3 regions of the Sodalis sp. RH20 genome follow, and region 1 is predicted to be linked to each of the others. Evidence: predicted binding sites of a transcription regulator. Region 1 holds the regulator's gene; each other region holds the start of a gene.
What was found. Region 1 encodes CRP, which controls carbon source genes, mostly activating them, when cyclic AMP is high. Its sites were predicted from a motif close to ATGTGANNNNNNTCACAT; they were not measured.

Region 1 (10,186 bases):
CATGCGAAAAACAGTGCGACGAGCGCCGTGCCGATGAAGATCGGCCGGTACGGTTCCAGCGCGGTCAAGTTGCCGATCCAGGCACCGGAGAAACCCAGCGTGATCAACACCAGTGGACCGAGGCAGCAGATCGAGGCGAGGATGGCGGCGAGGCCGCCGGCGGCCAGTGCGCCTCGACCGTTGCTGGGGTCTGCCATGTGAGGATCTCCTTCCGGGACTTCGCGTAATGCGCTAACGTTACTTCCGTAGTCAAGTACGGAGTCAAGCACAATGATGAACGATCCACCAATCCTGACCATCGGCGCCTTCGCCAAGGCCGCCGAAGTCAACGTAGAGACCATCCGGTTCTATCAGCGCAAGGGGTTATTGCCAGAGCCAGATCGGCTCTATGGCCGCATCCGCCGCTACGGACCGGAGGACGTGGCGCGGGTGCGCTTCGTGAAATCTGCCCAGCGGCTGGGGTTCAACCTGGACGAAGTCAGCCAGCTCCTGCAGCTGGAGGACGGCACTCACTGCAGCGAAGCCGCCGAGTTGGCTGCGCTCCAGCTCACCGACGTACGCGCCAAGCTGGCGGACCTATCCCGGATCGAAGCGGTGCTGTCCCGGTTGGTCAACGAGTGCCATGCGCAGCGGGGCAATGTGTCGTGCCCGCTGATCGATTCTCTGCATGGTAGCTAGGCGAGCTGCTTAATCCGATTTTCCGTTCCACTGCGCCTCAACCCCAGTTTCAATGGTCATTCTATGGAACTGCCGCTGTCGTTCTGGTGACATGAGCATTACATTTTTGTAATCTCTGCGTCATCATCCTGGCAGGTCCGGCTAGATAGATTGCTAGTTGAAGCCACCTGCCCCGATTCGCCTGCCATGAGGGGCCGGGCGCCGCATGAGTAACGCAACGATGAAACTGCTGATTGTCGAAGACGAGAACAAGACGGCGGACTATGTTCGTCAGGGCCTTATGGAAGCAGGGTTTGTAGTCGACCTGGCGCGCAACGGGCTCGATGGTCACCACATGGCCATGACCGAAGCCTACGACCTGATCATTCTCGATGTCATGCTTCCAGATATAGACGGCTGGCGCATCCTGCAGTCGGTCAGAACTGCGGGCAATCAGGTTCCGGTGTTGTTCCTGACCGCACGTGGCCATGTGGATGATCGCGTGCAGGGGCTGGAGCTGGGTGCCGATGATTACCTGATTAAGCCATTCGTCTTTGCCGAGCTGCTCGCTCGAGTGCGTACTTTGCTGCGTCGCGGCGCCATACCTACCCATCACGACCGCATGCTGATCGTGGATCTTGAACTGGATCTGGCACGGCGACGTGCGATCCGTGGCGGACGGCGTATCAATCTGACCAACAAGGAGTTCGCGCTGCTTGAGTTGTTAGCGCGTCGTCAGGGTGAAGTGTTGCCGCGTTCGCTGATCGCGTCCCAGGTCTGGGACATGAACTTCGACAGCGACACCAATGTGATCGATGTCGCGATTCGTCGGCTGCGGGCAAAGATCGACGATGACTTCGAGCCCAAGCTCATTCATACCGTCCGGGGCATGGGCTATACGCTGGATATTCCGGATGACGAATAGATCTGCTATCGCCCGTCGTCCAGCGTCACTCGCGTCGCGGGTGACTTGGTTGGTCGGCCTCGCGATGCTGCTGGTATTCCTGATATTCAACTGGCTCAGTGTCAGATCGTTGGATCAGCACTTCGCCGAGATGGACGAAGAAGAATTGGGGGTGATAGCCAGTTCGGTGATCCGGGCGCTAGGTGAGGTGCATGACAACAGCGATGCGCAGGCCTTGCAGCGTGCAGTCCGCGGGCACCATGGCGTCTACTACTATGTAGCCAATGCTGCTGGAGAAACACTCTATGCTCCCAGGGGTGGTCCCGATCTGGCACGCTTTACCGCGAATGAGCGTCCTATCGATCTCGCAAGTGAGCAGGAGATGTCGGTATGGGAAGAAAACGGGACGCACTATCGCGGCGCCGTTTTACAGAGCGGCGGCGATGACACCCTGGGTGAGAGGTACACGATAGCCGTTGCGATGGATATCGGTCACCATCTCACATTCATCAGCAGTTTTAAACGCATCCAGTGGTGGACGGTCGGCGTCGTCATGTGCATTGCGATCTTGGTGGCCTGGGGTGCGGTTCGCTGGGGGCACAAGCCGATCCGCAGGGCCAACGAAAAGATTCGAGCGATCACTTCTTCCAAGTTGTACATGCGATTGGACCCGAAGGAAGTGCCGATTGAACTGGAAGAGACCATCTCCTCGTTCAACGCTATGCTCGGGCGTATCGAGGAGGGATACGCGCAACTGGCCAATGTTTCCGCCGACATCGCCCATGAACTGCGCACGCCAGTCACCAACTTGACCACGCAGACGGAAGTGGCGGTGGGTCAGGCCCGTTCCGCCAATGAGTACCGGGAAATTCTCTACTCGAACCTAGAGGAATTCGGGCGCCTGAACCGGATGATCAACGATATGCTGTTTCTCGCGCAGACCGAGAGCGCTCCGGCCGATCTCTATCTGGAGACCGTGAATCTCACCGAAACGATCCAGGGATTGTTCGAGTATTTCGAGGCCTGGATGGAAGATCAGGGCGTCTCGTCGCAGCTCAAGGGACGAGCAGCACCGATACGGGCCGATCAGGAGATGCTTCGCCGCGCACTCAGCAATCTTCTCTCCAACGCGATCCGCTACACGCCACGCGGGGAAACCATTACCGTGACGCTGTCCCAGAATGAGAAAACCACCACCATCAGCGTCGAGAATCCGGGCGAGAAGATTTCGGCGGAGGATCTGCCAAGGCTTTTCAATCGTTTCTATCGCGGCGACCCGTCTCGGCAACGCAAGGGTGATGGTGCCGGGCTGGGGCTTGCCATTGTCAAGTCAATTGTCGAGGCGCACAAAGGCAAGGTCAATGTCGCATCCGACGATGCGCTGACGCGACTCCTCATCGTGCTACCGCGCGCTTCACCGAAGACTGATCGCGAGTAAATATTGGCAGCGCTCAGCATCCGAAGAACCTGCATACCCGACCTGTGCCAGCCGGTGATCAACGCCGTCGTCTGCTAAGGTCCCGCCCGGAAGCCCGCGATCTGCTCCACCAGCGCCGAAGGTGTGGTCGCGCGGGCTCCTTGATCCTGCGGCGGTAGCCTCGCCTCATAGCCCACAACCATCAAGCTGCCCACCTGTTCCGTCGCCAAGGCTCTCCCCAAGCGAGCCTGCTTCGGGCGATTTTTCATGCTGCGGCGGGAGCATGCAGCGCACGTAGCTGTAGACGGCAAATAGGGGTACGTGTTACAATAGATCGGATATGAAGCTGCTGTGGGAGAGTTCGCTTCCGCATGTATCTTCCCCGGTTAACTGAACCTCGGTCTGCCATGACCCGTACCGCTTCGATCAACGTTGCTCAGTGGTGGCGCTTCCAGTAGGAAGCGGCACGTCGTTGCGGCCTCGATCCGCACCTTGCCGCCGTACCGGTAGGCAAGGTTCAGCAGATGGCTCTCCGGCACGGCGGCTCCAAAACTCAGGAGATTGCCCGATGCCATTAAATCCCCCCGCCATAGGTAGCGCCTCGCGTACCCCGTCCTCGTGGTGCTCAGTTGCGCACGTCGCTCACCGGCGTTCAGGCCCACAGCCTCGCAAGCAACCTCATCGAGGCCCCTTGCATGGAAGCACTGTGAGGCCGGCCTCTATGCTCGCCAACACCCTACAAGGACACTCTTCGGCGCTTGTTCTGCCGAAGTCTGGCGCGAGTGTGTATATATCTGTGTATATAAAGTTAGGGTCGATCATGAAAAATACAATGAAATCAACAGGATGAATCGCCTATGTTGCTGATGATCGATAACTATGACTCCTTTACCTACAACCTGTACCAATATTTTTGCGAGCTGGGCGCGCAGGTAGAGGTATGGCGCCACGACCGGTTGCAACTGGCCGATATCGAGCGCATGGCCCCGCGGCAACTGGTGATTTCCCCGGGTCCCGGCACCCCCGACGAGGCCGGCATTTCACTGGCGGCTATTCGTCATTTTGCCGGCAGGATACCTATACTCGGCGTCTGCCTGGGTCATCAGGCCATTGCGCAGGCTTTCGGCGCCCGCATCGTGCGCGCAAACCAGGTGATGCACGGCAAAACCTCCGCCATTACCCATGACGGCCGCGGCGTCTTCGCCGGGCTGGCCCTGCCGCTGACGGTCACCCGCTACCATTCCCTGGTGATCGACCGCGCCGGCTTGCCCGATTGCCTGGAGGCGACCGCCTGGAGTCTGCGCGACGGCGCGCGGGATGAAATCATGGGCATCCGTCATCGAACCCTGCCGCTTGAAGGTGTACAGTTTCATCCGGAAAGCGTGCTCAGCGAGCAGGGCCATCAACTCCTGGCGAACTTTCTTGCGTGTTAGCCGATCGGCATGTTGATATAGCATTAACGGACAAGACCACGGGCAGCGGCTTTTTTTCGCTCTAATGGTGATAAAACGATTGCACTGAAGTGATTTTTTATTCATATTTTATGACTATAATGTCACTTCTTATTTTGTTGCGGACCGGGTAATTACATATGAATACAGATAATAGCGCAGTAACGCGGGAAACTTTCGACCAGGTTATTCTGCCGGTTTATGCACCGGCGCAGTTTATTCCGGTCCGGGGCAAGGGTAGCCGGGTATGGGACCAGGACGGAAAGGAATATATTGATTTCTCCGGCGGCATTGCCGTCACTGCGCTGGGACATTGCCACCCGGCGCTGGTCGCGGCGCTGAAAGCCCAGGGCGAAACCCTATGGCACACCAGCAACGTCTTTACCAACGAACCGGCGCTGCGCCTGGCGCGCAAGCTGATTAACGCCACCTTTGCCGACCGGGTGTTTTTTGCCAACTCGGGCGGCGAGGCCAATGAAGCGGCGTTTAAGCTGGCGCGTCACTACGCCATTACCCGCCACAGCCCCTATAAAACCAAAATCATCGCTTTTCATAACGCGTTCCACGGCCGCACGCTGTTTACCGTTACCGTGGGCGGGCAACCGAAATATTCCGACGGCTTCGGGCCAAAACCGGCGGATATCGTCCATGTGCCTTTTAACGATCTGGCGGCCGTCAAGGCGGTGATGGATGATCATACCTGCGCCGTGGTGGTGGAGCCGATTCAGGGTGAAGGGGGCATTATGCCCGCCACGCCGGAATTCCTGCAGGGCCTGCGCGATCTGTGCGACCAGAATCAGGCGCTGCTGGTGATGGACGAAGTGCAGTGCGGCATGGGGCGCACCGGCAAGCTGTTTACCTATATGCACTATGGCGTAACGCCGGATATTCTGACCACCGCCAAGGCGCTGGGCGGCGGTTTCCCCATCAGCGCCATGCTGACTACGGAAGAGATCGCCTCGGTGATGAAAGTGGGCACCCATGGCACCACCTATGGCGGCAATCCCCTGGCCTGCGCGGTATCCGAGGCGGCGCTGGATGTGATTAACCAGCCGGAAGTCCTGGCGGGCATTAACGAAAGGCACGATCGTTTCGTCAGCGCGCTCCAGGCGATTGACGACAAATATCAGGTATTTTCGGATGTGCGTGGCATGGGCCTGCTGCTGGGCGCCGAACTGCGGCCGCAGTTCCATGGCCGGGCGCGCGAGTTCCTGCACGCCAGCGCCGCGCAGGGCCTGATGATCCTCAACGCCGGTCCGGACGTCATCCGTTTCGCGCCGTCGCTGGTGGTGGAGTTCGCCGATATCGAACAGGGCATGGCCCGGTTTGAACAGGCGGTGGCGCAGGTTATCGCCGCCAAACCCTAAGGCGCGCGGCGGGAGACTAATGGCTTAACCGGCGCGCCAGCCAGTTGCCGTGCTGCGGCCGCTGGCGCCAGGCTACCGATGAAATCGTATGCATCACGCCCAGATGGAACAGAATACGCCGCAGATGGCGTTCCATCAGGGTGCCGGGCAGCTCCGGCGTTTCGCCGGCGGCATCCATCACCGGGCTGTCTGAGCTTGGGCCGTCATATTCCAGCCGTTGCTGGCAGCGCTGCAGCGCCACCTCGCAAGAGGCCAGGTACTTTTGCGCCAGCGTCGGCGTCAGCATGTAGTGATCCCGCGCCAGGATGGTCATGGCATTGATGTGCTCGACGATGAACTGGCTATGGGTCACCCATAAACGCATATCGGTCAGATAGCGCGAATTAAACGCCGGTTCCCGCATCGCCTGGCTAAGCGACGTAAACAGCGCGTTGTGCGCCTGGTTGACCTTCATGCGCGCGTAGGCCAGCGCCGCCGGCTCGGGGGCGGGTTGCAGCAGCAGTCGCAGCGCGTCCTGGTCCCGCTCCAGCGCCAGATGGGCGTTTTTGCGCAGCATACCGCTTTGCCACTGCGGCCATAACCACAGCATGCCGCCGAACGCCAGCATACAGCCGATCAGCGTATCCACCAGCCTGGGCACCAGGAAATGCGCGCCGTTCAGCGACAGTAGCTGCAACGTATACACCGCGGTCACCGTCATGCCGATCATCGCCAGGCCGTAATTTTTGCGCAACACCAGGTAAGACGCCAGCGTCAGGAACAACATGCACAGCAATACCGTGCCGTCGCTCAGCCTGAATTGCAGCGTGCCGGCGGCAATCACCAACCCCGCCAACGTGCCCAGGGCCCGATGCTGGATCCGCACCCGGGTGGCGTTATAGCCGTTCTGGCTGACAAACATCACCGTCATTAAAATCCAGTAGGGTTTGGGGAGATCCAATACCAGCCCCAGGCTGCTGCCGATGGCCAGCATAATCCCAAGCCTTGCCGCGCTGCGCAGCGCCATGGATTTAAAGGAACAGTAGCTGACCAGCGCATGCCAAAACGACAGCCGCTGCTGGTTGTCGGCCATCAGGTCGCGGCGGTAAAGCGGGCGCTGGGTACGCAGCAGCCGGGCGATACGGCTGAAATGGTAATAACAAAACTGTCCGACCGGATTATCCGGATGCCGGTCGGCAATTTTTTCCAGGGCCGACAGCGCGGTGGCCATGTTAAAACGCCCCGGCTGCCGGTGATAGAGAATATCATCCGCCAGTACCCGCAACCGCGCGGCAATCAACCGGGCGTTATAGCGGATAACCGCCTCGGCGTGGCTTTGCGCCACCAGTTTTTGTACTTCGTCCGGCTGGTGCAGGCTGACGGCGATATGCTCCTGCAAATCCAGCGCCACCTGGAAAGAACGCAGCAGGCGTTTGTACTGCAGCTGATCATTGGCCGACAGCATATAAAGCTGCTGGTATACCTGGGCAATCAGATCAATCACCGCCTGCTGGCGGGCAAACAGCGGCGGCAGGGCGGTTTCCGGATCGGTATGCTGTGTCAGCAGGGTATATTTCGCCTCGATATAATCCGCCAGCTCCCGATACAGCAGGCTAAGAGATTCCCGCATCGGCTGCTCCTTCCACAACCGGAACCACAGGGCGTTGAACAGTCCGTACCAGGCGGTGCCGGCAATATACAGCAGCGGCGGCACGACGGGCGGCACATTGCCGGCCAGGCCCAGGGTAAAGATGGCGGCGATAAGCGCGGCGGGCAATAAACGGCCGTGCAGCGGGCTGATTTCACCGGTAACGCCGAACAGCAGCGCCAGGCCGAGCATCACCAAGGGCAACGGCACCGGCACGGCCAACAGCACCTGGATCAGCACGCTGCTCAGCGCGAACAGCGCACCGCCGACGGCCAGGCGCTTGAAAAACCGTTTATGCAGGGTATCGAGGCCGGCGATATTGCAGCAGGCAGGGACCAACGAAAACAGCAGGCCGTTTTGCAAGCTGCCGAATAACAGGCCGGCGGCCACCGGCAGGCATAGCACGATGGTTTGCCGCAGGGCATAGTTTACTTCAGGGTGGTAGATTAACCGGCGCCACATACTGTCAGCAAAAAAAGCGTGGTACGAAGCACCACGCCTGTATAACGGGGCTATCAGCGCGTGCCGTAAACAACAATGGTTTTACCGTGCGCGGATATAAGATTTTGATCTTCGAGCATTTTAAGAATACGTCCTACCGTCTCGCGGGAACAGCCGACAATCTGGCCGATTTCCTGACGGGTGATTTTTATCTGCATGCCGTCGGGGTGGGTCATGGCGTCGGGTTGTTTCGCCAGGTTCAACAGGGTTTGCGCTATGCGTCCGGTAACGTCCAGGAATGCCAGGTTGCCGACTTTTTCCGACGTTACCTGTAAACGACTGGCCATTTGCGCCGACAGGCGCATCAGGATATCCGGATTCACCTGAATCAGCTGCCGGAATTTTTTATACGAAATCTCGGCGACTTCACAGGCGGTTTTCGCCCGTACCCAGGCACTGCGTTCCTGACCTTCCTCGAATAGGCCGAGCTCACCGATGAAATCTCCCTGGTTAAGATAGGAGAGAATCATCTCTTTGCCTTCTTCATCCTTAATCAGCACCGCCACGGCGCCCTTAACGATGTAGTAAAGCGTTTCAGCCTTTTCACCCTGATGTATAAGTGTACTCTTCGATGGATACTTATGAATATGGCAATGAGACAGGAACCATTCGAGAGTCGGGTCTGTTTGCGGTTTGCCGAGAACCATTCGCTGTTATCCTCTTTTGTCATCGCTATCCCAGGTTCGGGACATCGTATTCCCTGTTACGGCGCTTGTATTATTCACTCTGACTCCGCGTTTAAACGGAGCGACGTAAGGGAACTTATTAGGGTCTGGTAATGTGATGTTCCGATCGATCTCTTGCCCTTTCATTATCATGAGGCCGATCCAGCCTTGTTTTTAGCATAGGTTTGAAGCAGTGTCTTCTGTTGTCTTGCTTCAGCATGAAGTATGTTCAGTAACATTGCCAGTTTTCCAACAAAAATGTAGTCTGCTGGAAAGCTTTTCATCAGGAGTATCATAATGCAGGCACGGGTCAAATGGGTAGAAGGGTTGTCTTTCATGGGCGAATCCGCCTCGGGCCACCAGGTTTTGATGGATGGGAACGCGGGCGAAAAAGCGCCCAGCCCAATGGAAATGGTATTGATGTCGGTCGGCGGCTGCAGCGCCATTGATGTGGTATCGATTTTACACAAAGCGCGGCAGGACGTCCGGGACTGCGAGGTCAAACTCACCTCCGAGCGCCGCGACGAGGCGCCGCGCCTGTTTACCCATATCAACCTGCATTTTATCGTCACCGGCGCCGGGCTGACCGACAAGGCGGTGGAGCGGGCGGTGACGCTATCGGCGGAAAAATACTGCTCGGTCTCACTGATGCTCGGCGCGTCGGTCAATATGACCCACAGCTTTGAAGTGCGCGACGAACACCACGCCCCCGCCGCCTAACCGTCCCGCCGTCACCGCACTCCAACCCGGCGTGTTCAAGGGAGAGCGCGCCAATGGGGTCGAATCGGGCATGGTTTCTCTGCCCGACCGAGCGCCCCATGGCACGGTATGCCCGCCAACACCGCGCTCAAACCCGGCGTGTTCAAGGGAGAGCGCGCCAATGGGGTCGAATCGGGCATGGTTTCTCTGCCCGACCGAGCGCCCCATGGCACGGTATGCCCGCCAACACCGCGCTCAAACCCGGCGTGTTCAAGGGAGAGCATGCCGATGGGGTCGAATCGGGCGTGGTGTTCCCGCCCGACCGAGCGCCCCACGGTATGCTAGGCCCGCCAACACCGCAGCGAATCCTGGCGTGTTCCAGGGAGAGCATGCCGATGGGGTCGAATCGGGCGTGGTGTTCCCGCCCGACCGAGCGCCCCACGGTATGCTAGGCCCGCCAACACCGCAGCGAATCCTGGCGTGTTTAAGGGAGAGCATGCCGATGGGGTCGAATCGGGCGTGGTGTTCCCGCCCGACCGAGCGCCCCAGGGTATGCTAGGCCCGCCAACACCGCAGCGAATCCTGGCGTGTTCAAGGGAAAGCATGCCGATGGGGCCGAATCGGGCGTGGTGTTCCCGCCCGATGCCTCGAGTTTACTTAATTTCCTTTCCTTCCAGCAACTGCTGTACCAGCGGCCCCATTATCAGCTCCATCGCCAGCCCCATCTTGCCCCCGGGCACCACCAGCGTATTAATATTGGAAATAAAGGAGCCTTGCAGCATCGCCAGCAGGTAAGGCAGGTCGATATGCGCCAGGCTACGGAAATGAATAACGACAAAACTTTCGTCAAGTGAGGGAATCGCCTTGGCGGCGAAAGGGTTCGACGTGTCGACGGTCG
Region 2 (10,186 bases), 1.9 Mb from region 1:
CTATGGCGACGGGGCATATGTAATAAAAAGTCTTATTAACGCAATCCCAGGCTTTCCGGCAATAGGGTTAAAAAATGCCGGCGCGCTTTGCCAGAATGCTCCTTTTGCGCCCTGTCTTCAATGTCAGCCACGGCTTTATTGCCATTACCGTCGCCGCCCGCTCTGCGCGCAGGCTGCCGGACGGCCGTTAATCAAAATGCCGCGTCTAGCGGCAGACGCCAAAACCGCGCATGCCGAAATGGAAATGATTGGCGTGGGCGGCGTTGTAATCGGGACCGAGCGAATTGCCGAAAAAAGCGCAGCTTTGCATAAACACGTCACGTAAATAATCACCGGCCGGATCCTGGCGCCGCCACTGTTGCGACACCGTAATGCGCCGTCCGTCGGCGAGGATAAAGCCCGACACATCCAGCGCCTGCGCGCCGGCATGTTCGCTAAGCCGCCCCTCGCTGCGGTGATAGATGTTACGACACGCATAGCTGCCAAGATGATCAATCCGAGCTAAAGGAGACGCAAGACCTGCCGCCGCCAGGGGCGCCGCCGCCTGGCCGACAAACATGGCGCTGCTCAGCGCCAGCGGACAGCTGGCGAGAAAACTGGAGCTAAGCCCGACCGGGCCGAACCCGCGCACCCTCACGGGCGACAATAGCGGGCAAGGTCCGGTGGTATCGGCGACCTTGCTGAAAGAAAGGCGTCCGGCGGCGCTTGCCCTTTCAAGCGCCGCCAGGCAGGCCGGAGGATCGGCAGCCAGCCGTTTAAGTTTGTAGCGGGTGATAAACGTCGGCGGATCGCTGACCGACAAAGGCAAAAAAGGGTCATAGCCGGGCGGCAGCAGGGGCCGGATACGGGGGGCTAATGCCGTTAACAACACCACCAGAACCAACAGGCAGGTCAGCAGTCGCACCTTTACTTCACCCCTATAGCGTTAAAACCGGCCCATCGCCGACGTTGTTAATCAGTATAGACGTAGAAGTAATTAAGTTATTGCCACATGATTCAATTAGTAATTTTGAAAGTGGTTGTACTGATGTTTATTTGTACTGGCTATGATTAAAATGAAGGCGATACCCAGCTTTACGCCATCGAACTCATCCATCAACTAAGCTGTTTGATTTGCTGTGAAGTCTTTGCCCGCCCCTCTGTGCGGGCTTTTTTTACGCCCGCCGGCGGCCAGGCCCGCTCTTCATGTCCGTCATTACCGCCTGTATTGAACAGTTGCTGAGCAATCACCCGCCGGGATGCGAAAATTGTCGCTATGCGTATTTACGGATCCGGTATTTAGGTCCATACTTGCGTCGGTTTCATGTAGCAATGAGCTAGACTTTACGCCTCGAACTTCGGTTCGGGGCATCCTACCCGCTTCATCCTCCTGTTTTTCCCAACCCTTTTCCCGGCTTACTCCTCGCCACAGCATATTTTATCCAATGGTAAATCAACGCGCTGCAGACCATCCCGGCATCATTGCGGTGGATATCCCGCTCCGGCAATAAAAACGTCCTTTACAGGTTCCGGCATCCCGGAAAGCCTGGTGTCGCCCAACGATGACGGATGTACTTCGACCTCGGCCGGCCTGAAGGCGTACTCGCCCAGCCATTCAGCATAACCCTGCACGACAAAGCCGCCGTTGCGCCGTTGATAGGCGGCCCGATCGGCCAGATAGACCCGGCGCAGCGCATACCAGGGCACGGCGGGTAAATCATGATGGACTAAATGATAGTTCAGGTTAAGAAATAGCAACCGCCAGGGCCACGCCGCCTCGTTGATAACAGAGCGGGCCTGGGGATCGCGGGCGGCGCGATGCTCCATAAACGAGCGGATTTTGGTGATGGCCAGGGCCGGATAGCTTATGGCCAGCAGAAAATACCCTACCGGCAAACCCGATGACGCCACCCAGTGCAGCAGGGCCAGCAGCAGCAGGCCATGCATAAGCCACATCCCGACAGCGCGGCGATTGCCGCCGGCCACGGCCGCCACCATGCCGCGCAGCGCGCGGTAGATATCCAGCGCCGGCCCGATAAGCACACGTCCGGCCAAGGTGTTACGTACCCGGACCAGACGCCGCCGGAGCGCGGAAAATCCCTGCCAGCTCTCGCCGCTGAAATAATAGCCCTCGGGATCCTCCACCGGATCGGTCAAATGATCGTCGCGGTGATGGCGCAAATGTGAATCGCGGTACAGGCCATAGGGATACCATACCGCCAGCGGCAGCAGGCCAAACAGTTGGTTCAGCCACGGCAGGCGCGTAGGATGACCGTGAATCAGCTCATGTTGCAGCGACAGATACCAGGTAGTGAACCAGATAAGCAGCGGCGTGCCGACCCACGGCCCCAGCGCCGTCCAGTAATGCACCGTGCCGAACCACCCGGCATAAATAAGCGCGATCAGGCCCCAGGTCGGCAGTTCCCAGCGCCACAATCGGGTGGACGCCAGTTGCCTGATGCGATCGCGCTGGCCGTCATGCAAATAGTGCGCGGTTTTTCTTCCTGGCTCTGACATGGCGTCTACCCCGATGGTTTTTTTGTCAGTATTCATCACCCCGGCGGCGCAACCAACGAATTAAAACGGCAATAGAATGGCGGGAAATGAGATAAGGGGCCTCAGCAAGCACCACGACGAAAGATCAGGTTATAGTTGTACCGCCGGCGCTGGAGGCAGTAAAAAAATACCATCCTGATTTTATAAAAAATATAATAATCATCTATAATTCATTACGTAGGATGATCGTCCGCGCAATATTCTTGTCATTACCGGCGTTTACGAAGTTATTTCCCTCTGTTAATATCCCATGCAGGACCTGACAACAGGCATGGCAAAATACAATAACGGTTATTTTTAAACTACAATCATATTATTTTATTGATAGTGGTTCGCTTAAACGCCATCGGAGCATAATGGGTAACATTATTTCGCAAACGAGTATTGCCTGCACGTTTTCTTATGCCGCCAACCTGTGCGGCAGGGAAACACAGCCACGGCAGAATAACTATCGGAACGCGTTGGTCCTGGCAAGACCCGCTCCTGTTCCCCTTTTTACCCGCCACGTCACTATGGCCGGCGATGCATCGCGCGCTGATAGCGGCGCCGCACCAGTCGCCGCCGTTGATACACCGGGTGACCGCGGAACAAACGCGCCGCAAGGCGATGTCCGCGCCCTCCTTGCCGCCAAGGGAATGGGAACAGACAGTTTCGAGCAGGAATATTCGCAGCGCAGTCTAGCCCTTTTTTTTGCCCTGGCGGGAAAGTCGGCGCACAAGGTTAAAAACAAATACCATAACCGAAGGGATAAAAATTATTTATATTTTATTAAAAGTTATGCTGAATTACATTACCTGGTGCAAGATTACATTAAGAACAACCCTGAAAAAACCATAATAACCGCGCCTATTTATTTTAGTATCATGAAAGAAATGGGTGTTATCTTAGCAACGGACATCTATGATCAACGTTCGCATTTTAACACCGGGAAAACCGGCCGCCTGCAGGATAAACTGGAGAGCATCTCCGAACGTCTGCGGGAATGTCTAGACAAAATGTTTGCCAACGTATTTAGTCCAGGCAACCATCTGCTAAAATATCTCGTCGTGCCTTTTATGAGTAAATATCTGGCCCTGGCCCATAGCCTGTCGGAAGAGACATTTATTACGGATCTCCCAGCTGAAACAGCGCTTGGGCAATACTTGCATGAAAGATTGCTACAGGCACGCAATGAGCACATGTCAACGCCAAGAGAAACTAATAATATCAGTGCCATAATACAAATGGGAGAAGACATTAACCTTATTAGCCGCTCAGTAAAATTATTTCTTGCCTGAAGTTTTATATCTCGCCGTATTGATAAGCAAAAACCTCATGGCTCATGAGGGTCGGCGGGCTTTCGACCCGGCATTATCGAACCATTCCTGCCATACCCGGGCAACAGAAGGTTAAACATCAGGCAAGGTCTGCCGATAACCTTAGCGGGACTTAAGTATGTCATGGGAAATCATGAAGAATGAACAGGACTGAGCGCGATAATTTGCACTACTTATGCAAAGAAGATCCTGAATTTGCCATTTTTTATCGGGAATTTCGGACAAATCATGCTCGTCCGTTATCCGAACACCGTATCGCGCTGTGCGGTTTACGCGGTACGGGCAAACGCGTCCTGGAGAAGGTATTGCCTGCCGCCATCAGCGGTAATGCGCGCACGGCCCTGAGCGACCGCCATTCGCCAGAAAAAAGCGGCGTTGATCACCCCTCCCGCCGCTGTCTCTTTATCGACGATATCAACGACTCCCCCGCCGGCGCGCTGGCCGGCGCTATCGGCGCGGACTGGATCCTGTATGTCCACGGCGCGGGCCAGCCGGGGCTGGCTCAGCCGGAAATCCGTTTTCTGGCCGCCTTGCAGCACCGTTTTCCCGATCTCGGGCGACGGCTGATAATGATACTGCATGACGAGGAGGGGAAACCGCGCGAGACAACCCGTTGCGCATTGGAAAACAGCCTGGCGCCGCTGCTGCCCCATCCTCCCCGCCTTATTACGCTGTCCCTGGAGGATCATCTTATGGACGGCGACAGAAACAACGCGCTGCGCGGGGAAGTACGACGGCAGTTGGATGATTTGATCGCGTGCTATCCCGGGGGGCTCGCCGCCGCCCGCGCCCGCGCCGCCGCCGCCCTGCTGGATTCACTGGATTATTTTGTCGGCCGGGCGATAACAAGGCGCGAACAAAGGTTAACCGGCATTAATGATGACCTGGACCAGGCATGCGCGCTTTGGCGGCAGGACCTGCTTATCGTCGATGACCTGCTGCATCAGCGGATAACCCAGAACCAACCACTGTGACTCATTTCAGAGGAAGTTGATATGCGATGGTCAGATATTTCTTTTGTCAGTGCCGCCCTGGGCGTTTTCGCGGATATCGGCGCCGGGCGGCTAAGCGGCCTGCCGCCGGCCGCGGGAGTTCGGGCGAAGGACCGTCGTTTCAGGCCGGCGCAGGCGCCGGCCCGTGAAGGCACTTGCCGGGAAAATGAGATTGTCGCGGATGCGAAAATCCAGCTGTTGGGCTTCTACCGCCGTCATCCACGGATGATTGTGCATAATGAATCAGCTTATATTCCGCTGACTTATGTCGCGCTTAGCCATTTTGTCAGGCAGAACAAAAACCAGCCCCTGCCTGAGCTGCTGGCGGCGTTGGCCAGGCTGATTCCCGGTACCGACATAAGCCCGGTCCGGCGCGGGCAGACGGCGCGGGCAAACGCGCTGCGGCGAGAGATTAGCGCGCTGAATGATTTCAGGGCGCGGCTGGCGGCGGCGCGCGCGGGTCAAGACGCTGGCCATATACCTTAAATTAGCCGTTGTCAATACTTTATGTTGGCATGGGGAATTAACGCAACGGCAGAATGAGGCGAATTCCGCCGTCATCCAGCATAATAAAGGATGCTAATGTAAAAGAGATGAGATTAAGGATAATGAGTGGAACGTTTAAGTGATTTGCGACTTTTTATCGAAGCGGCGATGTTGGGCAGTTTTTCGGCGGCGGGACGTAAGCTCGGTTGTTCTCCGGCGGCGGCGAGCGCCTGCATCGTGCGTCTGGAGACCGGTCTCAAGGTGCGCCTGTTTGAACGGACCACCCGCCAGCTCAGGCTGACCGACGAGGGCAAGCTGTTCCTAAGCTATAGCCAGCGCGCCGTGGAACAGCTTAATGACGTCACCGAGCTGTTGCGTTCGGGCAAGGATGACATCAAAGGCGCGATACGCATTACCGCCCCCTCCGACGTTGGCCGCAATCGTCTGATCGGCTTATTGGAGCGCTTTCGCCAAGACTTTCCCGCCATTCACTTTATTCTCTCTCTGGCCGACGCCACGACCGCCCCGATCGGCGACGACATTGACATCGCCATCCGCTATGGACAGCACGACGACGCCGGCATGACGGCCTATAAACTGGCCGACAGTCATCGGGTGGTATGCGTTGCTCCGGCGCTGCTGGCGCAATTGGATCCACCGCTGGCGCCCCCCCATTTGCAGGCATTGCCGTCCATTGCCCTGATTAATACCTTGGGCAATCAGGAGCAATGGGTTTATCGCGATGAAGCAAAAATGCCGCGGCAGCTGACCATGACCCCCGCCTACACCACCAATGACGACGACATCAGCCGCAAATGGGCCGTCATGGGATACGGATTCGCTTATAAGTCGATCCTGGATATCAGTGAAGACCTGGCCGCGGGCCGGCTGGTGACGGTATTGGATCAGTATTTTATCGAACCGGCGCCCCTTTTCGCCTTGTATAACCGGAATAAATTCCAGCCGCCCCGCATCAAACGGCTACTGCACTTCCTGGCTGAAAACCTGGCATAACCGCAGGCCGACGGCAGTTTGCCTGCCCGATATCGCCGGCGCCGCGTGAGGACCGCGTCACAAAGACGCACGGGTTCGCCTTGCCCCGCTTAACGCCGCAACCATCATGACCTATCATTCATTCAGACGCACGCCTTCAGCATCATCAGAAGCGAACTTATTGTCGCGTCTTACGGCCGGCGGAGATAAGCTGGTGAACAGGTTGTCCCGCTCTATGTCCTCGCATTTTTTTCTGGAGATTATTATGCATATTGATTTATCGGGAAAACGCGCCATCGTCACCGCCTCCACCGGCGGCATCGGTTTTGCCATCGCCACTGGGCTGGCGCGCGCCGGCGCGTCAGTGGTGATTAACGGCCGCAGCCAGACCACGGTAGACAAGGCGCTGGGCCAGTTGCGACACACGGTGCCGCAGGCGGCGGTTGAAGGCGTGGCGGCTGATTTGTCCGATGCGGCGGGCGTGGCTACGCTTACCGGCGCCGTACCCGCCGCCGATATTATCGTCAATAACGCCGGCATTTACGGCCCTAAGCCTTTTTTCGACGTGGATGACGATGAGTGGGAGCGTTATTTCCAGACCAACGTTATGTCCGGCATACGACTGGCGCGTTTTTACCTGCAAGGCATGCTGGAACGCGACTGGGGGCGCATCGTGTTTATTTCATCGGAGTCGGCGCTTAATATCCCGCCGGAAATGATCCATTACGGGGTGACCAAAACGGCGCAGCTGGCCGTCGCGGGCGGGCTGGCCAAACTCGCCGCCGGCACCGGGGTCACGGTAAACTCGGTACTGCCCGGCCCAACGCTGTCCGAAGGCGTGCGCGAGATGCTGAAGGATTCCGCCCGGGATGCGGGCGTGAGTATTGAACAGGCGGGAACCGATTTTGTGCGCACCCACCGGTCAACCTCTATTATCCAACGGCTGGCGACCCCCGAGGAAGTGGCCAACCTGGTGGTATATACCTGCTCCCGGCAAGCATCGGCCACCACCGGCGCGGCGCTGCGGGTGGACGGCGGGGTTATCAACAGTATCGTCTAGCGGCGACCTGAACTCCGGCCCTGCCGCACCTCTGGGATGCGCGCGCGATATCAGGCATAATCACTTCACTAACTTGTTAAAAAGATGTGAAGGTATTGCTATGCACGATGAGTTAAGCGCAGAAATAAAGCAAAAAATCCTGCAATCCACCACCACCGTCGCCAAGGTGGTGTTTCCCACCACCATAAACCATCATTCGACCCTGTTCGGCGGCACCGCCCTGGCATGGATGGATGAGGTTTCCTTTATCACCGCCACCCGCTTCTGCCGCAAACGGCTGGTAACGGTATCCACGGAAAAAATCACCTTCAGCCGGCCCATTCCTTCCGGCACCATTATCGAGCTGGTGGGCAGGGTTAGCCGGGTGGGCAGGACCAGCATCACCGTGGATGTCGCCATTTTCCTTGAAGATATGTACGCGGCGGGCCGGGAGGAAGTGGTGCGGGGGCAGTTTAATTTTGTCGCGGTGGATGAAAATGACAAAGCGACCCCGCTGTTATAATCCCCGCCCCGGATTGGCGCGATGTGTTAAAACACGTCGCCGGCATTGTAAAAAAATGCTCTTTTTTATGTGATGCGCATCACAAATATTTGCATTTATGTGACGGAGGTCATATTATTACCTCATCAAACGCAAACACGTTACAGGCGAACAAACCTGGTGAGGGAAAGCATATGAAATTCCGTAAATTCCTGAAAAAAATTCTGCTGTCATACGTTAATACCGTGAAAGACGTACCGCCCGGTGCCATGTATTAATTTCCATGACGTCAAAAAAGCTGCCGCGGCAGCTTTTTTTTTTGGCAAAAAAACGCTGATGAAATCAGGCCTGGAGAAATTCAAGCAGCGCGGCGTTCACCTTATCGGCATCCACGGTACACATACCGTGGGACGCGCCGGCCAATACTTTTAACGTGGCGTCGGGAATGATCTTGGCTGATTTACGGCCCGAAACCTCTAGCGGCACGATTTGATCGTCATCGCCCTGCAGCACCAGGGTCGGCACGTCGAATTTTTTCAGATCCTCGGTGAAATCCGTCTGCGAGAACTGCTTGATGCAGGCATATTGCCCGGCGATGCCCCCCGCCATCCCCTGCAGCCAGAAAGCATCTATCACCCCCTGGGAGAGTTTGGCGCCGTCGCGGTTATAACCATAAAACGAGACCGCGAGATCTTGATAAAATTGCGATCGATCCGCCGACACGCCGGCCCGGATACCGTCGAAAACCGTTATCGGCACGCCCTCGGGATTCGCCGCCGTTTGCAGCATCAGCGGCGGCACTGCGCTTATCAGCACCGCTTTGGCCACGCGTCCGGTACCATGGCGACCGATATAGCGCGCCACTTCCCCGCCGCCGGTGGAATGGCCGATAAGGATGGCGTCCTGCAGATCCAGGCTGGCGATAAGGGCCGCGAGATCATCGGCATAGGTATCCATATCATTCCCGTCCCACGTCTGGGCCGACCGGCCATGGCTGCGCCGGTCATGGGCGATAACCCGATAGCCCTTGTCGGCAAGGAACATCATCTGGCTGTCCCAGGCATCGGCGGTCAGCGGCCAGCCGTGGGAAAAAACCACCGGCTGGCCGGTGCCCCAGTCCTTATAGAATATCTGCGTCCCGTCATCGGTTGTGATAGTGCTCATGTTGTCTGATCCTTTTTTCGGGTGAGTGGGGATAAGAGCCGCCGACGCTATCGTCGGCATTGCATACGGGGCATGAGAACGCCTGGCGGGCGCCATCAATTTCCGGGTCAACCTATCAAGATTAGGAACGAAAAGAGTAAGCCGCCATCCGCCGCCAAAAGATAATGGCGGCTTGATGCCGGCAAAAAGAATATGCAGGCCTAAGTCACGGGAAAATCAATGTGATTCCGCGCTGTCCCAATACTGGTATTGCGTGGCCGTGCTGCGGTGTCGTCTGATAATCGACTGCGGTAAAATTTCCGTGTCGCTGCCATAACTCAGGATGCAGTTGCCCACGTCGTCGTTGCGCTGGCACTGCTCCACTTTGGTGAGCTGGCTTACCGGCGTCCGTGACACCGAGAAAGAACCCGCCTCCCTGCCGTCGGCATCATACTGATAACGGGTTTGACCATGGTTCGAACGCATCGAGATGAAATAACCTTTTTTATCATAGGCGTAAATATATTCATCGTTGCTGAACGCGTCGGTGCCCCGCGCCGTGCTTTTGACCAGACGCAAATTATTATCGTAGTCATAGGTCCCGGTGGTAAATCCGGGCCGCTCGTTAAGGGTAAAGGCATCGGTCGAGGAGGTGATCACGCCGTTTTTACCGGTAAAAAAACGGCTTTTGCCCTGCTTATGGTTAACCAGCGTTGGCTTGCCGTCTCGATCGATAATGATGGCGATATCGTACTCGCTCTCCCAGCCATCAGCGGATTTTACCGTGTGATTGGACATGCGCAGGGTCATGCGGCCCTCCGTTTTGTGGTAATCGTACGCTTCCTCGATAAGGGCGCCGCAGGTGTCGAAACTGATGCTTGAACGGGCCTGTTCATCCAGATCTTTTCCCACCATCCCCGCCACCACCAGCCGGATGTCGCCTTTGGCGGTGCCGCTCAGCATGATGAGGTTATTACTGTCATTGATATTTTTTTTTGCCGCGGGGCATTCTTTTTCAGCCGCGGCCGCATTGACGGCCAGGCCGGCCAGCAGGAACAACACCGGCAATCGGTAAATTGGATTAATCATATGTTTTCCCAGGCATACCTGCGATTCGGTTACCATCAAAAATCAGGTAATTACAGCGGCGAACAGGATTTAGCGCACCGTAAAAGTATAC
Region 3 (10,186 bases), 2.8 Mb from region 1:
CTTTGCCAGTGAGATTATCTCTGCCGTTCGTCACGCAGTCGGTCCTGATTTTCCGGATATCATGCGTGTCAGCCACTGGAAGCAGCAGGACTTCGGGGTACGAATTGCCGAAACCCCGGCGGTGATGGAAGAATGGTTATTACCGCTGGTTGAGGCTGGCGTCGATATCCTACACTGTTCGCAATGTCGATTCTGGGAGCCGGAATTCCCTGAGATTGATGGCGGAAACGGCCTGAACTGTGCGGATTAGGCGAAAAAGTGACAGGCGCCGCGACGATTAGCGTAGGTTCGGTTGGTCTGGATAACGATGTGACTAATGCTTTCGCCGGAAAGGGATCGGCTTCTGCGAGCCTTGAGCGCCTTATTGAGCGCATGGAGCGTGAAGAGTGTGATCTCATCGCCGTGGGCCGTGCCCTGCTAAGCGATCCGGATTGGGTAACGAAAGTGGAAGATGGCAATTACACAGCATTGAGCGGATTTACTCCGGCATCCCTGGCTGAATGGGTTTAAGACTGCACGACAGGTGTTTCAAGTCTATTCATAAGGCGGCCCTGTAAATCGGGACCGTCTGGCAGGACTGACCCCGCCCAGATGGCCGTGCCGGCGGGTACGGTTGTAGAACACTTACACATAATCGAAGGTAATGGACGCAAAAAACAGGCCGTTAAAGTAACCGGCCTGTATAGGGATTAGGGTAGCGCCACCGCCTTCGACGCCGTCTGCGCAGAGGATTTATTACTGAAGCCGGTCAAAGCGGTCAAGATGACGGCGATCACCAGTGAACCGCCCATAAAAACATAAGACGCCTGCGGCCCCTGGAAAACGCCATTCAGGTAGCCGACAATCCACGCCCCGACAAACGAGCCCAGCGCGCCGAAGCTGACGATAAACGCCATCGCCCCCGCCATGACATTGCGCGGCAACAACTCCGGCACCGCGGCAAAAAAAGGCCCATAAGGGGTGTACATCGCTCCGCCGGCGATCACCAGCAGCACGTAGGACAACCAAAAATGGTCGGCGCCCAGGGTAAAGGATCCGCAAAAACATACCGCCCCCAGTCCCAGGAACAACAGCACCACTAGCTTACGCTGCTGAAATTTATCGGAGAAATAGGAGGCGGTCAGCATCAGCGGCACCGCCAGCAGGTAAGGCGCGGCGGATAGCCAACCGGTGGCCACGATGCCCAAACCCGAGGCGGTCTTCAGGATCGAAGGCAGCCACATAATGAAACCGTACATGCCGATATTCCAGAAGAAATGGATAAACGACAGCGCCAGCACCTTCTTCGAGCGGAACGCCTCGGCGTAATTTTTCACGGGTTTCATTTCCACCTGCTCGGCCGCCAGCGCAGCCTCAAGATCCTGCTTCTCTTGGTCTGTCAGCCATTTGGCGTCTTTCGGCCGGTCAACAAAGATAACCCACCAGATAACCGCCCAGACGATCGCCGGCACGCCTTCGATGATAAACATGCCGCGCCAGCCGAAGGAATTCACCAGATAACCTGACACAATCGACATCCACAACACCGTGATCGGGTTGCCTAGGAACAGGAACGTATTGGCTTTGGAACGCTCGCGCTTGGTAAACCAGTGGCTGAGGAACACCAGCATCGCCGGCATCACCACGCTTTCGGCCACGCCCAGCAGGAAACGGATCACGGCCAGCGCCGCCACGCTATGCACTATGCCGGTTGCAGTCGCCAGAATCCCCCACAATACCAGGCTCCAGAAAATCAGTTTTTTGGCGCTGCGCCGTTCCGAATAGATGCCGCCCGGCACCTGGAAGAAAAAATAACCCAGGAAAAACAACGCGCCCAGCAACGATGATATGCCCGGCGTGATATTCAGATCGTGCGCCAGTCCTGAGGCGGCACCAAAACCGTAGTTGGCGCGATCGAGATAGGCCAGGCTGTAGGTTATAAAAGCCAGCGGGATCAGTTTACGCCAGCGTACCGGCGCTAGGTTCTGTGGCAAAAGTTGACTCATGTCGATATTCCAAGGGGGTTAATTATTACCGGTCAGTACCTGAAGCCGGAGTGTTTATCTTTCTTCATTGCCAAACACACCTGTCACACAACATCTTGTATGACATCATTCATGTTTAAAAATGCGGCATTCTCCATCGCCGATCAATGACCAATCCGCCAAAATGAAGTGACGATCACATATTTTATTTTCAGCGGCTGGTTTCGGCCTGACAGCATGAAAATGCGCTTTTTGGCTTCACAGCCCCCGCTGGGCGTGCTATACACAGGCATGTTGTAGGACAACGTATGCGACGGACACCATGAGCATTCAATCAATACAGAAACACAACGTGGTTAACGCGGTTTATGATCAAATCAAGGAAAAGCTGCTGGACGGAAGTTGGCCCCCGGGCAGCAAGCTACCTTCCGAGGCCGAACTGACCGCCTCGTTCAACGTCAGCCGCGTCAGCATCCGCAGCGCGGTACAGCGCCTGCGCGATCTGGGCATTGTCATCACTCACCAGGGCAAAGGCAGCTTTGTCACCAAGGACCTTAACCAGCAAAGTCTGTTAAACGAACACCAACCCATCATGCACCTGAGCCGCGAAGAGTTTCACGATATGATGGTGTTCCGCCAAACGGTGGAGTTCAAATGCATGGAGCTGGCGGTATGCAACGCCACGCCCGACGACATCACCGCCCTGGAACAGGCGTTGAACCGCATGCTGGTGAACAAGGACGACTACAAAAAGTATTCACAGGCCGACTTTGATTTCCATCTGGCGATCGCCAAGGCATCGCAGAACAAAGTGTTTTACAACGTCATGAATTCCATCAAAGACATCTACTACTACTATCTGGAAGAGCTGAACCGCGCACTCGGCATCTCGCTGGAAAGCGTCGAGGCCCATATCAAGGTGTTCATGGCGATCAAGAACCGAGACTCCTCCACCGCGGTGGCGGTGCTCAATGAAGCGATGTCGGAAAACGTGGCGGCGATTGAGAAATTGAAACAGTCGGCGCCGGACGCATAAGCGCCCGGCCGCTATAAGAGGATGCCATCCTCCTATGCCGCGCGTTCCCTATGGCCGCGACGCAGTCCCATCAGGAGTACGCGCCAGGGTCCAGGACGGGATACCACCGATACAGGGGTATTGCGCCGCTTTTTCCTCATTGATATCAATGCCCAGCCCCGGGCGGTCGCTCAGGTACGCATAACCCAGCTCGATTTCCGGGCAGCCGGGGAACACCTCTCGCAGCGCGTCGTTGACCGGCGTGTATTCCTGGATGCCGAAGTTGGTCACGCTCATATCCAGGTGCAGGTTGGCGCAAACGCCCACTGGCGAAATGTCACCCGGGCCATGCCAGGCGGTGCGCACGCCGTGGATTTCGCTCAGCGTCGCCAGCTTTTTCGCCGGAGTGATGCCACCGATGGTGCTGACATGGCAACGGATATAATCGATCAGGTTGTGAGTAATCAGCGGTCTCCAGTCATTGACGCTGGTAAACAATTCGCCCATCGAAATCGGCGTGGACGACTGTTGGCGCAGCATCTTCAGCCAATCGATATTTTCCGGCGCCACGGGGTCCTCAAGATAAAACATCTGGTACTGTTCCAGATTCTTGGCCAGCTGGATGGCGGCCATCGGCGTCACGCGCTCGTGCACATCATGGATAAATTCGATGCCGAAGCCGAGTGTATTGCGCAGATGGTCGAACAGGCGCGGCACGCTTTTCACGTAGGCATCCGGATCGAAATAAATCCCCGGCGTGCTGGCGCGCGGCGAGCGTTTCGGCTGAATGTTCTTTGCCCGGGCCAGCCGGGTGGCGATAAGCTTCAGGTCGTCGGTACCCGCGCCGCCATACATGCCCATCTGGCAGCGGACGTACTGATAGCCCTCTTCCATGCGTGCGCGGACATTGTCCTCCACTTCAAATTCGTCGCTGCCGTCGGTATGCACGTACAGCGGAATGCCATCGCGGCATTTGCCGCCCAGCAGCTCATACACCGGCATGCCGGCCAGCTTGCCTTTGATATCCCATAACGCCATGTCCACGCCGGACAGCGCGTTATTCATGATGGGGCCGCTGCGCCAGTAACCGCTTACGCAGGCCGATTGCCAGATATCCTCGATGCGCGCCGGGTCCTTGCCAATCAGGAACGGCGCCATGTAGCCGTCGATGGCGCTTTTCACCGCCTGGATACGCTGGGTAAAGGTGGCGCAGCCCAGGCCATATAATCCCGGCTGATTGGTTTCTACCTTCACCACCGCCAGATCGATGCCGCCCGGGGCGGTCAGAATGGTTTTCACCGCGGTGATTTTCAAATTACTCACAGTCACTCCTTAAATTTAATGTTTGCCCGTTAACATCCGTGTTCATTTCACGGCGGCGTGTTCCCTCGCCTTAACCGCCCGGACACCCAACCGGCTAGTGTTATCAGATCTAGCATCTCATATGTTGTCCTACAAGTATTTTTCGTTATACCAGTGAAAATGCACGATGCAAAGCCTGCGAATCCAAGAATGTGCACCCGGTCATAAAATTAACAATAATATATTATCTAATTGTTTTAAAACGTATTTAACGAAATAAATAACATAAAAATAAATTATTCTGTGATCTTCACCGCAAAAAATATGTATGTGTATTGCTTTAAAAAATTCATTACTTCACTTTAAATATGAATGATGTCATACAAGTTAACGAGCGATATCTATCGCCATGACCCCATAATGAGGAATTGCTATGTCTGCACTGTTTGATTTAACCGGGAAAACGGCACTGGTGACCGGTTCGGCACGAGGTTTGGGATATTGTTACGCCGAAGGGCTGGCCGCCGCTGGCGCCAGCGTAGTCCTGAACGATATCCGCGCGGAGCTGCTGGATGAATCGGTACAAAAACTCCGTGCTAAAGGTTATCAGGCGCAGGGCGTCGCCTTCGACGTCACCAATGAGGATGCGGTGGAAAGCGCGTTCGCCGCCCTGGAACAACAGGGGCTGCCGGTGGATATCCTGATTAACAATGCCGGCATCCAGTACCGCAAACCCATGGTGGAGCTGGAGCTGGAACAGTGGCAACGCGTCATCGACACTAACCTGACCAGCGCTTTTATCGTTTCGCGCGCGGCCGCGAAACGGATGATTGCCCGCGGCAACGGCGGCAAGATCATCAATATCGGATCGCTGACCAGCCAGGCCGCCCGCCCCACCGTGGCGCCCTATACCGCGGCCAAAGGCGGTATCAAGATGCTGACCTGCTCAATGGCCGCCGAATGGGCGGAATTCAACATTCAGACCAACGCCATCGGCCCCGGTTATATCCTTACCGATATGAACACCGCGCTTATCGACAATAAACAGTTCGACGCCTGGGTCAAAGCCAGCAACCCGTCAAAGCGCTGGGGCAAGCCGCAAGAACTGATCGGCACCGCGGTGTTCCTTTCCTCCACCGCGTCCGACTACATCAACGGCCAGATTATCTACGTCGACGGCGGCTGGCTGGCCGTGCTGTAACCCGCCCAGCCTGATCTGAATATACCTACGCCCACAGCATCGCCGCTGTGGGCTATATCCCTGTATCCGTCTGCTTATAAAAAAATGGTACCTTTTGACCAGGAAAATAAAATGAAAGCAACCAAGTCGCGATTCTTTATTTTGTCGCTGTTATTTATCGTAACGGCAATTAATTATATGGACCGGGCCAACCTGTCCGTCGCCGGCAGTAAAATCCAGGCCGATTTCGATTTAAGTCCCACCCAGCTTGGGCTGCTGTTCTCCATGTTCACCTGGTTCTACGCCGCCAGCCAGATCCCGGTAGGTTATGTGCTGGACCGCATCGGCTCACGCGTCCTGTACGGCAGCGCCATCATCCTGTGGAGCGTGTTTACCTTCCTGATGGGGTTTGCCTCGCATCACCTGTTTGCCACCGCTACCGCGTCATTCCTGATGTTACTGGGCTGCCGGGCCTTGATCGGCATAGCCGAAGCGCCCTCTTTCCCGTCCAATACCAAGATAATCGCCACCTGGTTTCCCGATCATGAACGGGCGCGCGCCACCGCCATTTATTCCAGCGCGCAATACATCGGGCTGGCGCTGCTCACTCCGGCACTGTCGTTTATCGTGGCGGAATTCGGCTGGCAAATGTCATTTTACCTGTCCGGCGCCGCCGGCGTCCTGTTCGGCATCTTCTGGCTGATGAAATACCGCGATCCGCAGCATAGCGTCAAGACCAACCGGCAAGAACTGGATTATATCCGCGACGGCGGCGGCTACGGTTCACTAAACCAGGCTAACGTCAGCGAAAAAGTACGCTGGGCCGATATTCGCTTCTTCCTGAAAAAACGCACCATCTGGGGTCTGTTTATTGCCCAGTTCGCCTGTTCCTCCACGCTATATTTCTTCCTGACCTGGTTTATCGTCTATCTGGAAAAGGGGCTGCACCTGTCGATCGCCAAAGCGGGCCTGGGAGCTTCCTTTCCATACCTGATGGCCATGGCCGGCGTGCTGTGTGGCGGCACCCTGAGCGACATGCTGCTGAAAAAAGGCGCATCGCGTACGCTGGCCCGTAAACTGCCCGTGATGTCCGGGCTGTGCCTGACCATGGTGATTTGCCTGGTCAACTATTTTGAAGACCAGCCCCTCATCGCCATTGCCATCCTGTCCATCGCCTTTTTCGCCAACGCCTTCTCCAATCTGGGTTGGGTGGTATGGAGCGACGTTATCCCGCGCAACTTTCTCGGCACCATGGGCGGCTGCCTGAATATCTGCGGCAACCTGTCCGGCATCATCAGTCCGATTGTCATCGGCGTGATCCTGCAGCGCACCAATAATTTCCAGTACGCGATGTGGTATATCGCCGCGGTCGCACTGGCCGGCCTGCTGGCCTACACCTTCCTGGTCGGGAAAATCGACGTGATCGTCCCGCCGAAATCAACTGAACCTGTCCGGCCGCAACCCGGCCCAGACGCACTCAAAATCGAGGTTAAATAATGAGCACCCATACAATCAGCTGCAAAGCCTGCTTTGCCTACGGTGAGAAAGATATTCGCGTAGAACAACGCGAGCTGGAATACCAGGATGAGGATGTGCTGGTGAAGGTGGACCGCGGCGGCATTTGCGGGTCCGATATCCATTATTACCAACATGGACGCGCCGGGATGTCGGTACTCAAACATCCCATGGTGGTCGGCCACGAGTTCGTTGGCGTTGTAAGCAAGGCGCCGGTGGGCTCTAACCTGCGGGTCGGCCAGCGCGTGGCGGTCAATCCTTCGCAACCCTGCAACCATTGCGTGTTCTGCCTGGAGGGCAAGCAAAACCTGTGCTCCGCCATGCGTTTTATGGGCAGCGCGCAGTTCGATCCGCATGTAAACGGGGGATTCTCCGAATATGTGGTGGCTGCTGTAAAACAGTGTATTCCTTATGATGAGCACGCCGAACCGAAAGTCATCGCCTTTGCCGAACCGCTGGCGGTGGCGATCCACGCCGTTAACGCGGCGGGCACGCTGGTCGGCAAAAAAGTGCTGGTGATCGGCGCCGGGCCGATTGGCTGCCTGATCCTGGCCGCGGCGTTAAGCGCCGGGGCGGCCGAAGCCGTGGCGTGCGATGTCAGCGACCGCTGCCTGACGCTGGCCGCTCAGATGGGCGCCACCGCGACATTTAATCCGATAAATAAAGACAGCGCCGCTTTCTATCAGCGGGACCGGGGCTATTTTGACGTGGTGTTTGAAGCTTCCGGCAGCCCGGCGGCCATCAGCTCTACCGTCGCCCTCACCCGCCCGGCCGGCACCGTGGTGCAGGTGGGCATGGGCGCCAGCAGCGTAGAATACCCGGTGATGCCGATGCTGGTGAAAGAAATACGCTGGGTCGGATCTTTCCGTTTTATAGATGAGTTCGACACCGCGGTGAAATGGCTGCAGGACGGTCGCATCAATCCGCTGCCGCTGCTGAGCGGCGAATATCAGCCGGAAGCCATCGAGAGCGCGTTGATTGCCGCCGCCGATAAAACGATATCGTCAAAGATACAAATCAAATTCTAAGATTTCATCAATCTATCTCTGGGAAAAACCAACCTCAGGTTTTCAACATGGGGCTGGTTCGCATATAACAAATCAGGTTGTGTGTAGTCCCCCCGAAATTTAGTCTTACCGCTTGATGAAGTTCTCTGATTAAAATGCAACCAACGGGAGCCTCATTATGAAGAAAGCGCGTTTCACTGAAACTCAGATCTTTATACGGGTTCCCACTGATAAGCCCAAAATACCGCCATGGTCATTATTGCGGCGATCGGTGGGCGAATTACTGTAGCCAATGCTGGGCATTAACGGAGCCGCTGCTCCCCACCGGGAGAAACGGCCGTTCCGCCTGTTGCAGCCGATGCAGCATCGCCATTTGCGTCATGCCCGGATGGGATTCCAGGCGTGGGCTTGAGGCAACTATGCCAACGTCTGAACATTGCCATCGCGTGTCCTCCGGCAAGGCCAGCACCACCGGGCCGGGGCGGCCGCCCTGCTTTCTGGCGAGCTCGGCCTGGCGACGGATGCCCTTAGTCATGCGCTGACGCGTCGCAGCCATCAGACCCAGCGCATGGACCTGACCATTTTTCGCGAGCAGCAGGCAATTGCCGGCCGCTTCTACGCGCTGGGTCTGCCCCCGGGCCATTGAAGTCCGCGACGCGGTGTGGCGGGAATGATTTAACCCCTTACCCAGGCGCACCGGATACGAAGTGTATTACTCTCCGGTGACTTTCCGCAGGACCGGAACCGGTGGTATTTCCTCGGCGTGTTCCAGACTCCCGGGGTCCAGGCGGAACGCTTGCGGATAAAACCGGGGATCGGAACGGCGCGGCGGCTCGGTCGAACGCCAGGTGTAAAGGCATTGCCCGCATTGAAATACGGTAAATACGCCCGGGACCGGGCTTTCAAACAAAACGTCCGTCTCCGGATGCTGGCAACGAGGACAAATCATCATATGTTCCTTTTCATTTATTATCGGATCAACGGTTGTTGGCGATCAGCGTGTTCAGCCGCTCGATCCAGCGGCCCGTTTCGGGAAGATCGCGCACCGGTAGACCGTAATTGCCGCGCGTGTCCGGAACGACGGGGGTCGTCGCATCAATGACCAGCTTGTCGGTCACGCCTGCAGGCGTCGAGCCGGGGTCAAGCGCGACCACCGACATATTGGGCAGTTGTACCAGATCGCCCGCGGGATTCACCTTGGTGGACAAAGCCCACATCACCTGGGGTAAATTGAAGGGATCGACGTCCTCATCCACGACAATCGCCATTTTTACGTAACCCAATCCATGGGGCGTCGTCATGGCGCGCAGTCCTACCGCTTTCGCGAATCCGCCATAACGTTTCTTGGTGGAAATAATCGCCAGCAGGCCATGGGTATACATGGCATTAACGGCCTGCACCTCGGGAAAATCGGCCTTGAGCTGCTTGTAAAGCGGGACACAGGTTGCCGGACCGATGAGATAGTCCACCTCCGTCCAGGGCATGCCAAGATAAAGGGACTCGAAGATCGGCTGCGTTCTATAAGAAACCCGGTCGATCCTTATCACCGGCATCCGGTGCCCGCCGGAATAATTGCCCGTGAACTCGCCGAACGGGCCTTCCAGTTCGCGCTTGCGGCTTTCGATCACGCCTTCGATAACCACCTCCGACCCCCATGGGACGTCAAATCCGGTCAGCGGGGCCGTGGCGATCGGATAAGGCGCCTGCCGCAGCGCGCCCGCCATTTCGTATTCCGACTGGTCATAGCCCAGGGGCGTCGACGCCATAAGCGTGATGATCGGATCGTTGCCAAGGGTGATAGCGATAGGCAGGTTCTCGCCCCGCTCCTCCGCCGCCTTGAGGTGGATGGCGATATCGTGCACCGGCACGGGCTGGATGGCGAGACGGCGTTTGCCCTTGACCTGCATACGGTAAATGCCGACATTCTGCTTGCCGAAATTATCGGGGTCCTGCGGGTCGCGCGAGACCACCGCGGCTTTGTCCAGATAAAAACCCCCGTCGCCATCGTTGAGGCGAAACAGTGGCAGTATTTCAAAAAGATTGATATCGTCGCCTTCGACGCTGTTTTCCCGCCAGGGCGGATTTGCGCGGCGCTCCACCGATACGGGGAACTCGTCCCAGCGCCGGATGAATTCCGCAACCTGATCCTTGGTGGAGGTACCGGGAGCCTGCCCAAGGCGATAGCGTGGTTAGGCCACGAACC

Region 2: a site for CRP is predicted at 7,952-7,969, ahead of azuC (stress response protein AzuC). Genes of this name have one in related genera too.
Region 3: a site for CRP is predicted at 4,583-4,600, ahead of ACL2XM_RS11840 (enolase C-terminal domain-like protein). Genes of this name have one in related genera too.

The regions. Positions count from the first base shown of each region.
Region 1 covers NZ_CP178733.1:5,372,727-5,382,912, forward strand. Annotated here, with positions in the region: gene merT (mercuric ion transporter MerT) at 1-197, opposite strand, end outside; gene merR (Hg(II)-responsive transcriptional regulator) at 271-678, shown strand; gene ACL2XM_RS24410 (heavy metal response regulator transcription factor) at 899-1,582, shown strand; gene ACL2XM_RS24415 (Cu(+)/Ag(+) sensor histidine kinase) at 1,572-2,999, shown strand; gene ACL2XM_RS24420 (aminodeoxychorismate synthase component II) at 3,836-4,411, shown strand; gene argD (bifunctional acetylornithine/succinyldiaminopimelate transaminase) at 4,570-5,796, shown strand; gene ACL2XM_RS24430 (YccS/YhfK family putative transporter) at 5,813-7,885, opposite strand; gene crp (cAMP-activated global transcriptional regulator CRP) at 7,939-8,571, opposite strand; gene ACL2XM_RS24440 (hypothetical protein) at 8,739-8,927, opposite strand; gene ACL2XM_RS24445 (OsmC family protein) at 8,887-9,309, shown strand; gene ACL2XM_RS24450 (phosphoribulokinase) at 9,942-10,186, opposite strand, start outside.
Region 2 covers NZ_CP178733.1:3,430,399-3,440,584, forward strand. Annotated here, with positions in the region: gene ACL2XM_RS15830 (extensin family protein) at 206-904, opposite strand; gene ACL2XM_RS15835 (fatty acid desaturase) at 1,459-2,532, opposite strand; gene ACL2XM_RS15840 (hypothetical protein) at 2,892-3,812, shown strand; gene ACL2XM_RS15845 (hypothetical protein) at 3,992-4,825, shown strand; gene ACL2XM_RS15850 (hypothetical protein) at 4,847-5,329, shown strand; gene ACL2XM_RS15855 (LysR family transcriptional regulator) at 5,456-6,343, shown strand; gene ACL2XM_RS15860 (SDR family NAD(P)-dependent oxidoreductase) at 6,588-7,382, shown strand; gene ACL2XM_RS15865 (acyl-CoA thioesterase) at 7,483-7,884, shown strand; gene azuC (stress response protein AzuC) at 8,058-8,141, shown strand; gene ACL2XM_RS15875 (alpha/beta fold hydrolase) at 8,206-9,027, opposite strand; gene ACL2XM_RS15880 (hypothetical protein) at 9,244-10,095, opposite strand.
Region 3 covers NZ_CP178733.1:2,552,299-2,562,484, forward strand. Annotated here, with positions in the region: partial or broken gene ACL2XM_RS11825 (12-oxophytodienoate reductase) at 1-510, shown strand, start outside; gene ACL2XM_RS11830 (MFS transporter) at 690-1,985, opposite strand; gene ACL2XM_RS11835 (FadR/GntR family transcriptional regulator) at 2,287-3,000, shown strand; gene ACL2XM_RS11840 (enolase C-terminal domain-like protein) at 3,049-4,302, opposite strand; gene ACL2XM_RS11845 (SDR family oxidoreductase) at 4,715-5,482, shown strand; gene ACL2XM_RS11850 (MFS transporter) at 5,594-6,958, shown strand; gene idnD (L-idonate 5-dehydrogenase) at 6,958-8,004, shown strand; partial or broken gene ACL2XM_RS11860 (AAA family ATPase) at 8,453-8,657, shown strand; gene ACL2XM_RS11865 (non-oxidative hydroxyarylic acid decarboxylases subunit D) at 8,696-8,935, opposite strand; partial or broken gene ACL2XM_RS11870 (non-oxidative hydroxyarylic acid decarboxylases subunit C) at 8,961-10,186, opposite strand, start outside.